Shimia isoporae: one gene and its partner. Each later gene encodes a partner of the first gene's protein in a complex. Links are inferred from orthologs where the notes say so. Each region holds a gene or a part of one and is shown in the gene's direction. Other genes may lie near its edges.

Region 1 (7,188 bases):
GCCACATTCGGGAAACCTCCGACACGCCGGTTATGCTCCTCACAGCCAAAGGTGAAACCGAAGACCGCATCCGCGGGCTTGAGGCCGGCGCCGACGACTACCTCGCCAAGCCGTTTGAGCCCAAAGAACTGCTTCTGCGCATCAACGCCATTTTGCGTCGCATGCCGGAACCCGAAGGCGATCAGGCCGTCCCGAAAGTTCTGCACCTTGGCTCTATCCGCTATGATATCGACCGTGGTGAGATGTGGCAGGGCGAAGAACCCCTGCGCCTGACAGCCACCGAAAGCCAACTGATGCGCATCTTCTCGAAAACACCCGGCGAACCGGTGACCCGTACGAAACTGGTCGAGGAACTGGGCCGCGACAAAGGTCAGGCACAGGAACGCGCCGTCGACGTGCAAATCACGCGTCTGCGCCGCAAAATCGAAGAAGATCCGAAACAGCCACGGTATCTGCAAACCGTGCGTGGCGCCGGCTACATGCTGGCACCTGACTGACGGTCTCAGGCCACGCGGAACCTCCGCGCGGTTTCGCCGTAGAATGCCATCGTCTCGTCCCTGTCGGCACACCCCAACACACCTGGAAACAGCGTATCGATTTCTTCGCGGGTTTCAGGCGCCATTGCCTTCATGGCCATAGGGCCGGGATACAGGCTTTCTGTGGGATAGCCGTTGGAAAACACGATCTGATGGCTTTCGAACATCATGTGGTAGTAGGTAACGCCCCGCTTGCCGCGCGCCACACGCGACCCCGCCATGAACCGTTCCAGGTGTTTCGCGCGCACCAGCACGTCATCTGTGCCGGGCAGGATAATTCCGTGTTGCGGTGACACCAGCAGTGAGCGCTCCGTCCCCAAGGCCGCTGCGCTGACCAGTACCGGCAACAACTTGGGCTGCGCCAACAACTCGGCATGGCTCAGAGTTGTCGAGCCGATCCACACGATCTTTTGCGGTCCGTTATCAAGAGTGGACACAAGATCGCCCGCCTGCAGGTCTTCGACCGCGCGCTCACCGAATGGCGTCAGAATACCGGTTCCGGTGGTAAAACAAACAACGCCGGTGTTGTCTGCCGTCAACTGTGCATTGCCCGAGAACGTCAGGCTACCATCGCCGAACTGAACGTTGTCGGAATAGTCCACGGCATTACCGCGGATATCAAAAGCGTTCGACTGGTTCAGAACCCCGTCATCCGCAAGGTCCGCCTTCATCTCACGGAGATTGTCGTAGTGGCCGGAGAGATCAACAAAGTCGTTGTTGGTTGGATCGCCATCGCCGATGGCGCCCGAGTTTCCGGTATTGAAGTCCGCAATCGTGTCGTTGCCGCCGGACACAACAAAAATGTCGTCTCCGCGCCCGCCAAAAAGGATATCGTCGCCGTCTCCGCCGAACAGGCTGTCGTTGCCTGCATCACCCTTGATGGTGTCGTCGCCAGCACCGCCGATAACCGTATCGTTGCCTTCGCCGGCAGCAATGTGGTCGTTACCGGCCTCGGCACCGTCCTGAAACGTGAGGTCCATCCGGTCAGCCGCCAGGTTGGTGCTGTCTTTTGCCACGGATACAAGCTCGATCGACTGAATCGGCTTGCTTTCCATGATCGCCGCGTCGTCGTTGAAGCTCATCTCGGGAGCGAGGAACAGGTCGCCGTCTTCCGTCTGGAAAACCACAGCCGTGATCATCTCGGTGGTGCCATCCTCAAAGGTCACCTGTGCGTTGAACACAGCCACAGCATCCAAAGCGGTGGGCGTTCCGTCGATATCAACGGTTTCGGGATCACCACGGTTGTTGCTGTCCGCAATACCGTCGCCATCGGCGTCATCCACCTGCACGCGCACCTGATTTGAACCCAACGGATCCATGTCGCTGCCGTAAGATCCCAGAACCACCTCGGCGCCGTCCGCAAGCGAATCCATGTCGAGCGCCTTGCCCATGTGCAGGGCGGTCCACTCTGACTGGATCGTGCCCGTGCCGACGGTTGTAGAGGCGCTATCGCCATAGATCAGGTCGTCGCCTTCACCCGCATCAATTCGATCGTGACCTGCACCACCGTCAATCGTGTCGTTGCCGCTGCCGCCCGAGATCACGTCGTCGCCGCGCCCTCCAAGCAGACTGTCCGCGCCATCGTTTCCGGAGATCACATCGTTGCCAGTGCCACCTTCGATGGTGTCGTTGCCACCAGCACCTTCGATCGTGTCGTCACCCAACCCCGCAACAACCGAGTCGTTTCCACCAGTGATCTGGTCCCCGTCCCGATCCGTGCTTCCAAGCTTGATGACATCATCACCGGCAGTGCCGTCAAACTCGCCATCGGGTTGCATGAAATCAACGTCCATGCGATCCGCTGCAAGATCGCTTGTGGCTGTGGCGACGCTGTTGAGCGTGATCGATTCGATCGCGCCTGATTCCATCGCGGCATGGTCCGCGTTGGCGGACATCTCAGGAACCAGATAGGTCTCGCCGGTCGTCGACTGAACAATCACGGCCGTGATGTCAGCCGTCGTGCCATCCGCGAAGGTCAACGTCGCGTTATACTCCACCAGCGCGTCGTAAGTTTGTGGCGCTCCGCCATCGATCGTGAACTTGTCGTTGGCCTGTGTGTTGTCCGTCAAGTAGTTGGAATAATTAGAATTATACTGCGAGAAGCTCTGCACCTGCTGATGGAGCGGGCTAGTGCTTTCACCGAAAGTGGATCCGACAAGTATAGAGGCATTCTCCGCTGTGGAGTTGCCTTCGTTGGGATCAAGCGTGGGAAGCACGCCAAGCGAAATGACGTCAAAAGTTCTGGCCATAATTTCGGTACTCGTTCAGGTCATCGCACCGCTATCCGACCAAGGTAAATTCGCCCCTAAATTATTGGTTCAAATACATTTCAAGCTCTAGCAAACCCGACCTATGCAAAGACCACGTCGTCGCGCCTTGCCCCGCGATTTCTCTCGCAAATTCCCCTTTGCGCATGTCAAACTGACAGCAACCGATTTCAGCACACGGACCCCAGATGCCCACCGTACTTTTCACGCACCAGAGTTCCCTCAATCACCAAACGCCCGCGGGCCATCCGGAGCAAATCGCCCGCATCGAACATATCAATGCCGCGCTCAACGCTCCGCAATTTGCAGCGCTTGACCGGCGCGATGCTCCGAACTGCGACGACACCGATATTCTGCTGTGCCACCCACAGGCCCATCTGGATGCAATCACCAACGCAGAACCAGCGTCGGGCACCGTCGCGCTGGACGGAGACACCCATATGTCCCCGGGGTCGACCACGGCCGCCCGCCATGCCGTGGGTGGCTGTGTGGCCGCGGTCGATGCGGTTCTTTCCGGTGATGCAAACAACGCATTTGTCTCGTGCCGCCCACCGGGTCACCACGCGGAACAGACCACGCCAATGGGGTTTTGCCTCTTTGGAACCGCGGCCATCGCTGCCAAACACGCGCTTGAACGGCATGGCCTTTCGCGGGTTGCCGTGGTCGACTTCGACGTCCATCACGGCAATGGCACACAAGCCCTTTTGTGGGACGAGCCCCGCTCGTTGTTCATCACGTCTCACCAAAATCCGCTTTGGCCCGGAACCGGAATGCCGGGCGAGACAGGCGCCTCCAATAACGTGCAGAACTGGCCCCTCCCGCCGCACTCCGACGGCCGCTTGATGCGCGCCACGTACGAGGCCGAAATTTTTCCCGCATTGCGCCATTTCAAACCTGAGTTATTGATCATCTCTGCCGGTTTTGACGCCCACGCCGACGACCCGCTGGCGCAACTCAACTGGGCCACCGAAGATTTCGCATGGCTGACGCGCGAACTCTGCGGCATCGCTCGCGAATGTTGTGACGGCAAGGTGGTCTCGACTTTGGAAGGCGGATATGATCTGAACGCCTTGGCGGCTTCGGTCGCCGCACATGTCCAAGTTTTGATGGAGTCTGCCGCATGAGTGACACGCCAATCAGCGAAATGAGCTTCGAAGCCGCCATGCGCGAGCTTGAACAGGTTGTCGGTCAACTGGAACGCGGCGATGTGGAACTCGAAAAATCCATCGCGCTGTACGAACGCGGCGCCGAGCTGAAAAAGCGCTGTGAGGCAAAGCTCAAGGAAGCCGAGGAAAAAGTGGCCGCGATCACGCTGGACGGCGACGGTAACCCCAAAGGGCTGACCCCCGTCGAAGGCATGTAACGCACCCGTTCGCTGACTCGAATACAGGACCGTTCGGTGTTCCAGACCCGTCTCAAAGAAACTGCATCCCTGATTGAAGCCCACCTGCAAGCCGTGATGGCTCCGTTGGGCGATCTTCCAGTTGTCGAAGCCATGCGCTACGCAAGCGCCGGAGGCAAACGCCTGCGCGCGTTTTTGGTGCTGGAAAGCGCGCGTTTGCATGGAGTGGCACAGGCAAACGCCATTTGGCCGGCCGGCGCCATCGAAATGATCCACGCATATTCTCTAGTGCACGACGATCTTCCCTGTATGGATGACGACGAGTTGCGTCGCGGCCTGCCAACCGTGCACGTGAAATGGGATGAAACGACCGCCGTATTGGCGGGGGACGCGCTCCAAACTCTTGGCTTTGAAAGCGTGTCGCGATCAGAGTGTCATCCCGATCCGCTGGTTCGTGCTGACCTCACCGTGACACTCGCCCGCGCGGCAGGAGCCCAAGGGATGGTTCTGGGCCAAGCGCTCGACATTGCTGCTGAAACGGCCCCCACCCCGCTCACTCTGGACGAGATAACGCACCTTCAGGCGGGAAAGACCGGAGCATTGATCGCATGGTCTGCAACCGCTGGCGCCATGATGGCACGGGCAGACACCGCACCACTGATGCGTTACGCAACCGACCTCGGTCTCGCCTTCCAGATTGCAGATGACATTCTGGATATCGAAGGCGATGCGGACAAGGTCGGCAAGGCCGTCGGCAAGGACGTCGACGCGGGCAAAGCCACCTTTGTTTCCTTGCTCGGACTGGATGGCGCCAAGGCGCGAGCCCGCGACCTTGTGACGGATGCATGCGACGCGCTTTCGCCTTATGGTCAAGATGCTGATACCTTGCGGGAGGCCGCCCGTTTCGTTATCTCGCGGGACAGCTAGCAAAAGGCACGCGCGATGTCCGCCAGACCAGAGACCCCCCTGCTTGATCAGGTCACTTCTCCGGAAGACTTGAAACAGTTTTCAGACGCCCAGCTGACCCAGTTGGCGCACGAGCTGCGCTCCGAAACTATTTCTGCCGTGTCCGAAACAGGCGGCCACCTCGGCGCGGGTCTCGGCGTGGTGGAGCTGACGGTTGCTCTACACGCTATTTTTGATACGCCCCGCGACAAGATCGTCTGGGATGTGGGTCACCAATGCTATCCGCACAAAATCCTTACCGGCCGCCGCGATCGCATCCGGACCTTGCGTCAGGAGGGCGGCCTTTCCGGTTTCACCAAACGCTCCGAGTCGGTCTACGACCCCTTTGGCGCCGCCCACAGTTCCACCTCGATTTCCGCCGCGCTTGGTTTTGCCACCGCCCGTGACCTTGGCGGCCAATGCGACGGCGGGCTTGGTGATGCCATCGCCGTTATCGGCGACGGCTCGATCACCGCGGGCATGGCCTATGAGGCAATGAACAACGCGGGCCACCTGAAAAAACGCCTCTTTGTGGTTCTGAACGACAACGACATGTCCATCGCGCCGCCGGTTGGCGCAATGTCGGAGTATCTGAGCCGCCTTTATGCGGGCGAGCCGTTTCAGGAATTCAAAGCCGCGGCCAAAGGCGCAGTCTCGCTTTTGCCCGAACCCTTCCGCGAAGGTGCCAAACGCGCCAAGGAAATGATCAAGGGCATGGCCGTGGGTGGCACTCTTTTTGAAGAGCTCGGCTTTTCCTATGTCGGCCCGATTGACGGGCACGACATGGACCAGCTTCTGCCAATTCTGCGCACCTTGCGTCAGCGCGCAACCGGTCCGGTGATGCTGCATATCATCACCAAAAAGGGCAAAGGCTATGCTCCGGCCGAAGGCGCACCGGACAAGGGCCACGCCACCGCGAAATTTGATGTGGTGACCGGCAAACAGCAGAAAGCACCCTCAAACGCTCCGTCCTACACTTCTGTTTTTGGCAAAGCACTGACCGAGCTCGCAGCCGACGACCCGCGCATCTGCGCCGTGACCGCCGCCATGCCTGACGGTACAGGCCTGAACCTGTTTGCCGAACGTTACCCAAGCCGGTGTTTTGACGTCGCCATTGCCGAGCAACATGGCGTGACCTTCTCCGCTGCATTGGCTGCGGGCGGTATGAAACCTTTCTGCGCGATGTATTCGACGTTCCTGCAACGCGGATACGATCAGGTTGTCCACGATGTCGCCATTCAACGGCTGCCAGTACGCTTCGCCATCGATCGCGCTGGTTTGGTTGGCGCCGATGGAGCCACACACGCTGGCAGTTTCGACATCGCCTACATGGCCAATCTGCCGGGCATGGTGGTCATGGCTGCAGCCGATGAAGCCGAGTTGAAACACATGGTTGCCACAGCAGCCGCCTACGATGACGGCCCGATCGCGTTCCGCTATCCACGCGGCGAAGGCGTAGGGGTGGAACTGCCGGAAAAGGGCGATGTGCTGGAAATCGGCAAAGGCCGCATAGTGACCGACGGCAAGCGAGTCGCGCTTCTGTCTTTCGGTACCCGTCTTTCAGAAGTCCAGAAAGCCTGCGAAGCTCTGTCCTCCAAAGGCATCTCTCCCACAATCGCAGATGCCCGCTTTGCCAAACCCTTGGACGAGGCAATGATCCTCGATCTGGCCGCCAATCACGAAGCGCTGATCACCATCGAGGAAGGGGCGATCGGTGGCTTCGGCAGCCACGTGGCCCAGCTGCTTGCGGAAAACGGTGTGTTCGACCACGGCCTGAAATTCCGCTCGATGGTTCTGCCCGACATCTTTATTGATCAGGCCTCGCCCAAAGCGATGTACGATGTCGCTGCGATGAACGCCGAACAGATTGAATCCAAAGTACTCGACACATTGGGCATCGCCCAAATCGGCGAAAAATCCGCCTGACTTCCAAAGGTTGCGGGTTTATGCAGCTTCGCTGCACGGAACAGCCAAGCTGTTCCTATGGGTATTTGGGACCAGTAAGAAACTCAGTCGCGTTCTTCGTCCAACATCGCTTTGAGCGCGTCGCGATAGTTGGGATACTTCAGAACCACGCCCAGCTCCTCTTTGATGCGCG
Region 2 (7,152 bases), on another replicon or contig:
TCAATTCGTTCGGCGATCAGATGGGTGACGTTGTTTTCTCGTTGTATACGTCCGGTCACACGCAGTAGGCGACCGGCGATCACGGCACGACGGAAGGCTTCGTAGAGTTTGCGCCAGACGATCACATTCACCACACCGGTCTCGTCCTCCAGCGTTAGAAAGATCACGCCTTTGGCTGTGCCGGGACGCTGGCGCAGAATCACCAGCCCGGCCACGGTGACCCGCGCGCCATTGGGCGGTTCGCCCAATCGGGCAGCAGTCAGGGCAAAGGGCGGCTTGGGCCACGCAGATGTGATGTGCGCATTCATGGAACAAATATAGAACATTTGAGTTTTGTCGCAAGGTGACAAGGGGTGCGTCGCAAAAGGGGGTGGCGGGCGACGGGTCGCTTGTCTAACTAAGGTCCGACGGACTGCACGAGAAGGAGCCTCAAGGCATGGCCAAGATCACCTATGTCGAGCACAACGGAACCGAACACGTGGTTGAGGTCGCAAACGGCCTCACCGTGATGGAAGGCGCGCGCGACAACAATATCCCCGGCATCGAAGCCGACTGCGGCGGCGCTTGCGCCTGCTCGACCTGCCACGTCTATGTAGACCCTGCCTGGACGGACAAGATCCCGGCAAAGGACGACATGGAAGAGGACATGCTGGATTTTGCCTATGAGCCCGATCCCGCAACCTCGCGTTTGACCTGTCAGATCAAGGTAACCGACGCGCTGGACGGTCTGGTTGTGAAAATGCCCGAGAAGCAGATCTGATGTTGGGCGGGGCGCGGCGTCTCTTGTTGTGCCCTTTGCACGCCTTCGCGCGCCGCGTCCGGCTGGCGTGGTGCGCTTTGCTGGTATTGCTCGCGGTTCCCGCTGCGGCCGAGATCACCTCGGCTCGCTATACCGAGCCGACCACCCGCTACGCCCACGGTGTTCTAGGCGACGCCATCGAGTATGGCGCTTTGGAGCTAAAACTTCGAGGCGGCAAGAAAGTTACCATAACGCTTCCGCAGGATCGGGTTTTCGAGGATCTGGAACCGCGGCTGTTTGATGTGACGGGCGACGGGGCACTGGAAGCAATTGTGATCGAAAGCAGCCAAGATGGTGGCGCGCGACTCGCGATTTACAATGAGAAGGGTCTTGTTGCGGCGACCCCCCATATTGGTCAGCGAAATCGGTGGTTGGCGCCCGTAGGCGTAGCTGATCTTGATGGGGACGGTCTCGTCGAGTTGGCTTATATCGACCGGCCACATCTGGCAAAGACCCTGCGTGTCTGGCGCTATGAAAGTGGTGCGTTGACACAGGTGGCCAGTCGAAAGGGGCTCACGAACCACCGTATAGGCGAAGACTTCATCTCGGGTGGATTGCGCGACTGCGGGGACGGGACAGAAATGATAACCGCCGACGGGAGTTGGGGGAATGTCGTTGCAACACGTTTTGATGGCAAGAAACTGAGGTCTCAAACGCTCTGGGCGTTCAGGGGACAAAACTCGCTGAAGACTGCTTTGGACTGCAAGGTGCCCTGATTCACAAAGCTAGCGCACGGTCCCGTCACTCGCTGAATAGATGTGGCGTGTGCCGATTGCGCCAAGGGACTGGAACAGGCTGGTTGTATTGCTCACGCCAAATTTTTTGAGCAATTTTCCGCGGTGCACTTCAACGGTCCGGTTGCTCATCTCCAATTTCAGCGCGATTTCCTTGCTCGTAAGACCTTCTGCCAGCAAAGAGAATACTTCGCGTTCCCTTCGTGTCAGGGCCTGATACGGGCGCGTGTCGGATATATCGGCAAAGCTCCAAACGGCCCGTTGCAAAGGGTCTTCGGGGGTGAATGTGTGGCCGCGCACGCGGCACCAGAACATTTCCCCGCCCCGACGCATCATCACCCGTTCGTCCCAGTAGAAGTTGCTCTCCCGCAATTCCTGAACGCCGCGATTGCGGATGTTTGCGAACTCCTCCTGCGTTGGATAAAGGATCGCAAAGGTGCTGTCTTTGAGAGCTGCGCGTTCATAGCGGAACATATCAGCGAAGGTGGCGTTACAGTCGCGGATCACACGGTTTTCGGTCACCACTATACCCACCGGTGCAAAGGCAAAGGCGAGTTCGACAAAATTGCCGTCTGCGTAGGCTTGGTCCACGGACGTTGTCATGAAGTCCCCCCATAGTTGCACGGAGGATAGGGGGCGATCGCTGTCCGCGCAACGCCCGCAGAAATACGCGAGTCAGAGTGCCCGCCAACCGATGTCAGCACGATAAAACCCTTCCGGCCATTCGATTTGATCGATCATGGCGTAGGCGCGATCGCGGGCTTCTTGCAGGCTGTCACCGCGTGCAGTGACGTTTAGAACGCGGCCACCTGTGGCAGTGATGGCACCGCCCTTGGACGAAGTGCCAGCGTGGAAAACCATGTTCTTGCTGTCATGAACCAGGGTTTCGAGACCTTCGATTAACGAGCCCTTCACATAAGCGCCAGGGTAACCGTTGGCGGCCATAACAACTGTGATGGCGTGATCATTCGCCCAATTCACCTGGGTTTCGTGCAGGCGTTCTTCGGCCGCAGCATGCATCAGATCGAACGCCTGTGCGCCAAGACGCATCATTAGCACCTGACATTCAGGATCGCCGAAGCGGACATTGTATTCCACCAGCCGAGGCTGACCGTCTTTGATCATCAGTCCAACGTAGAGAACGCCTTGATAGGGCGTACCGCGCTTGGCCATCTCGTCGATGGTGGGCTGCACAATTTGATCAAGAGCTTTTTGAGCAATTTCGTCGGTCAAGACCGGCGCAGGTGAATATGCGCCCATGCCGCCGGTGTTCGGGCCAGTATCGCCTTCGCCGACACGTTTGTGGTCTTGTGCGGTGCCGACCGGAAGGGCTGTTTTCCCGTCACACAGGATGAAGAAGGAGGCTTCCTCTCCTTCCATGAATTCTTCGATCACGACTTCCGCGCCAGCGCCACCAAACGCGCCGCCAAACATGTCATCCACTGCGTCAAGCGCAGTTTGTTCGTCCATTGCTACGATGACGCCTTTGCCAGCCGCCAGCCCGTCTGCCTTTACAACGATGGGCGCACCTTCTTTGCGGATGTGTGCCTTGGCTGCTTCGGCATTCGTGAAGTGGCTGTACCCCGCGGTCGGCGCATTGGCGGCGTCACAAATTTCTTTGGTAAAGCTCTTGGAGGCTTCCAGCCTTGCCGCTGCTTTGGAGGGGCCAAACACCAGCACGCCTGCTTCGCGAAGTCGATCCGCCACGCCATTCGCCAGAGGCGCTTCCGGACCTACAATTACGAAGTCGATCGCGTTGGCTGCCACGAAATTCACGACCTCGCCGCCATCCTCGATGTCGAAGTCTGCGCAGTCCGCAATCTGGGCGATACCAGCATTGCCCGGGGCTACGATCAGCTTGTCACATTTGGGGTTTTGCATCACCGCCCATGCGAGGCTGTGTTCGCGCCCGCCGCTGCCGAGAATGAGGATGTTCATGGGTGTCGCCTTCCGCTTGGCCTTCGGTTGCGGGCGTTCTAAGCTGTGGCGAGCAGTCTTACAAGCGAGCCGAGATGTCCGATCTGATTGATGACCCGATTGAGGGCGAAAACGCTCCTGAATTCAGTGTTTCCGAGCTCTCCGGCGCGATCAAGCGCATGATCGAGGGCGAGTTTTCGCACGTGCGCATCAAAGGCGAAATCGGACGGGTGTCCTTTCCGCGCTCCGGGCATGTGTACCTTGACCTGAAAGATGACCGTTCAGTGATCGCCGCGGTGATGTGGAAGGGGGTTGCTTCCAGAATCGCGACGCGTCCTGAAGAAGGAATGGAAGTGGTTGCCACGGGGCGGCTCACCACCTTTCCGGGACAGTCAAAATATCAGCTTGTCGTCGAAGATCTGAAGCCCGCTGGCGTTGGCGCGCTAATGGCCATGCTAGAGAAACGCAAAGCGATGTTGCAGGCCGAAGGCCTGTTTGCACAAGAGCGTAAGAAGCCGCTGCCTTACCTGCCCGAAGTGATTGGCGTGGTGACGTCGCCGAGTGGCGCGGTTATCCGCGATATTTTGCATCGCCTGAGGGACCGCTTCCCGCGGAAGGTAATCATTTGGCCGGTTGCGGTCCAAGGCGAGCAGTGCGCGCCGCAAGTCGCCAATGCGATCGCGGGTTTCAACAATTTGTCGCCTGGTGGAGCATTGCCGCGGCCGGATTTGCTGATTGTCGCGCGTGGTGGGGGATCAATCGAAGATCTCTGGGGGTTCAACGAAGAGATCGTCGCGCGGGCAGTCGCGGCCTCTGACATCCCGCTGATTTCGGCGGTGGGACATGAAACCGATACAACGCTGATCGATTTTGTCTCGGACAAGCGTGCCCCAACTCCGACGGCGGCGGCTGAGCTGGCCGTACCCGTAAGGCTGGAAATTGCCGGCTGGGTCGAGGAGCAGGGCGCACGCATGACCAGAGGAATTGGGCAGGCACTTAGCGTGCGTGACCAGAGGCTGCGGGATCTTGCACGCGCGATACCGCGTGCGGATGCGCTCCTGCAAACGCCAAGACAGCGTTTGGATGCGGCAGGCGATGCTTTGCCGCGCGCGCTTCAGGCTGGCGTTCAGACACGCCGTGTGGCTCTTGCACAGTCCAGCGGCGGACTGCGATCACAGTCGCTGCAACGAATGATCGAGATCAGACGACAAACGCTGGGGCGGCACGCGGATAGGCTGACACCTGTCGGTTTGACCCGCGACATTGAGCGGCGCAAGGAAAAGGTATCCGATCTGAGTCGTCGATTGTCTGATGCTGGCGCGAGACAGGTGCAGTCCTTGAGGGACCAGTTGGCGGGTCTGGACAGAATGCGGGAAACACTGAGTTATCAGGCAACGCTTGAGCGCGGTTACGCGGTCGTACGAGGAGATGGCAACCTCGTAAAAACCGCGGAATTGGCAGGCAAGGCGAGCGAGATTGAAATCGAGTTCGCCGATGGGCGGCTCAAAGTCCAGCAAGGCGCTGTATCAGCGAAGCCGGTCACCAGTTCGAAACCAGCTACAAAACCCAAGCCAAAGAAGCCGGATTCACCGGAACAAGGTAGCTTGTTCTAAACACCGATTTCCGGGCCGAGACACACCATTTCTTCCCCGGAAGCCTCGATTTCGTAGAGAACAGTACCATCAGGTTCGCTTTCAAAACGGGCGGAGAGGCCTGCGCCCCCCTTGAAAAAGCTCCAGCATTGCGGCGAAGGGTTATCTTCGTAGATGAAACAGATGTGACCGTTGTCTTCGTACCAGAGACCGTCCTTGCACTGGCCATCCATAAATGACCAGCGCACCCGCCGGTCAGGAAGGTATTCTTCAACGCCGTATCGTGTGCCGTCAGCCGCGAAGAAGAGCGTTTTACCCGACACGTATGCCTCAAATTCCGATGCCGTCATCGCAGATTGAGACAACGCAGGAGAAGCCAACAGAATGGCAGCTAGTAGAAAGCGTTTCATGGAAACATGCTGCCACCGGACGATGAGTCGATCCAGTCTCAATCTCCGGAAGTTTGAAGGCGGGCGACACGCGGATCCATTACCCGGCGCCACATCCTCGGCCAGAGCGCCAAAGACCCCATAAGCGGCAGAGATCGGGGCAATGTAGGCATCTTCGAATCGTCAAGGCGGAGTGCAGGATATTCACGTGTTGGGTTCACGTGATGATCGGAATGGCGCGGCGCATTGAGCATCAGAGCGGAAGAGTAGAATTCTGGCGCATTCCAGCTGTGCTTTGGCCCCACCGGTTCGAATTTGCCGGAGTCATTCCGAGCGCGTTGGAGACCATAGTGTTGCACATAGTCCGAAACCAGCAATTGCATTTGTGCGTAACCTGATACGAGAACGTACGCGAAGAGGCCTTTCCACCCAAAAGCAAAAAAGCTGAGCGCCAAGAAGGCCAGGGCGCCGCCAACATATGCAAAGTAGGGGTGCGTCCAGAAAGGCGGAGTATCGGTTTTTCGGGCGCGTAAAGCGGTCTCCGCGCGCAAGCCTTCACGGAACGAACCGATCCAGGCGCGGGGCCAAAAACGATAAAAGCTTTCGCCCATTTTGGGGCTGTTCGGATCGTTGGCGGTGGCCACCCAAACGTGATGCACTTTGGTGTGGGCGCTTGTGTGATGGCCAAATAGCAATGAAATATAAACCAGCATGCCCAGCCGGCGTGGAAAACGCGACCCCTTGTGGATCAACTCATGTGCGTTTGCATTGCTTACCTGTCCGAAAAAAAGACCGAACGCCAGAAAGCAGAGGATTGTCTCAAGCCATCCTAGACCTGTTGCTCCTGATATCGCGGCAACTGCAAAGGCAATCAGAACAAGGTGGGCCATGCCGAGCAGGATCGAAAGGTGTTCGCCACTCGGAAACTCTCCGTCCTCTTTGGCCTGTGCGACGGCACCATGAACAAGCCTATCCATCAAATGCACGAAAGCCGTCATGTACAGAAAGGCCGCTAAGGTCCACCAGCCGCCGGCAATGGCTGCGAGGCCTAACAGCATAAGGGGAACAGAGGTGGCGATCCAGAACCAGATCATGAGACGGGCCTTTGACGAGATAGCCACTCGAGACTAGCGGCTTTGCAGGCAGGCGCAATGTGACGCTTCGGCACAATTTTTCGCAAGCCGCAAGTTTATTGGGGGAATCCCATTGACTCGGGCCAGCGCATCAGTAAAAGGCAGGCTTCATGAGAATTTCACGGGACGTGTGCGTCCCGGCGCAGGAGAAGACAAATGGCGAAGCCGACGACCATCAAGATCCGTCTGAACTCGACCGCGGGCACGGGCCATTTCTACGTGACCAAAAAGAATGCGCGCACAATGACCGAAAAGATGGTCGTACGTAAGTACGACCCGGTGGTGCGCAAGCATGTCGAGTACAAAGAAGGCAAGATCAAGTAAGATCCAAACTTCTGAGACAATGCAAAGGCCGCGCCACACACTAGGGCGCGGCTTTTTGCTTTTGAGATGCCGCGCCCTGAAAATAAATCCAACAGGACGCAAATTATGGAACATCCCTTTTTTATCAGACCCGCCCACTTGAGGGATCGTGAGGCGATCGATCGATTGCTGGAGCGGTCCTATCCCGAACTGCTGCCGCAGGACTATGATGGAGCGGTTCTGGATGCCGCTTTGCCAATTATCACCACGGCTCAGGACGCCCTG

Evidence for each region.
Region 2: the proteins of BXY66_RS14140 (region 1) and xseA are in contact, whole or in part, in a cryo-EM structure (PDB 8TXR), measured with the Escherichia coli proteins. The link is inferred for Shimia isoporae from one-to-one orthologs.

What each region holds. Positions count from the first base shown.
Region 1 is NZ_SMGR01000002.1:546,753-553,940, forward strand. Bases 2,569-5,544 are described here. They hold BXY66_RS14140 (exodeoxyribonuclease VII small subunit), read left to right. Parts: upstream 2,569-3,923; coding sequence 3,924-4,166; downstream 4,167-5,544. Other genes in these bases: BXY66_RS14130 (Hint domain-containing protein), read right to left, coding at 2,569-2,785; BXY66_RS14135 (histone deacetylase family protein), read left to right, coding at 2,992-3,927; BXY66_RS14145 (polyprenyl synthetase family protein), read left to right, coding at 4,203-5,072; dxs (1-deoxy-D-xylulose-5-phosphate synthase), read left to right, coding at 5,088-5,544. Outside these bases: BXY66_RS14125 (response regulator), read left to right, coding at 1-497; more of BXY66_RS14130, read right to left, coding at 503-2,568; more of dxs, read left to right, coding at 5,545-7,016; BXY66_RS14155 (SDR family oxidoreductase), read right to left, coding at 7,100-7,188. UniProt on the Escherichia coli protein: Bidirectionally degrades single-stranded DNA into large acid-insoluble oligonucleotides, which are then degraded further into small acid-soluble oligonucleotides.
Region 2 is NZ_SMGR01000005.1:163,757-170,908, reverse strand. The notes cover bases 2,865-5,804. They hold xseA (exodeoxyribonuclease VII large subunit), read left to right. Parts: upstream 2,865-3,545; coding sequence 3,546-5,063; downstream 5,064-5,804. Other genes in these bases: BXY66_RS19160 (alkane 1-monooxygenase), read right to left, coding at 5,491-5,804; BXY66_RS19165 (hypothetical protein), read right to left, coding at 5,060-5,452; purD (phosphoribosylamine--glycine ligase), read right to left, coding at 2,865-3,471. Outside these bases: BXY66_RS19195 (OB-fold nucleic acid binding domain-containing protein), read right to left, coding at 1-326; BXY66_RS19190 (2Fe-2S iron-sulfur cluster-binding protein), read left to right, coding at 437-760; BXY66_RS19185 (FG-GAP repeat domain-containing protein), read left to right, coding at 760-1,515; BXY66_RS19180 (helix-turn-helix domain-containing protein), read right to left, coding at 1,525-2,136; more of purD, read right to left, coding at 2,209-2,864; more of BXY66_RS19160, read right to left, coding at 5,805-6,525; rpmG (50S ribosomal protein L33), read left to right, coding at 6,721-6,888; BXY66_RS19150 (GNAT family N-acetyltransferase), read left to right, coding at 6,994-7,152. UniProt on the Escherichia coli protein: Bidirectionally degrades single-stranded DNA into large acid-insoluble oligonucleotides, which are then degraded further into small acid-soluble oligonucleotides.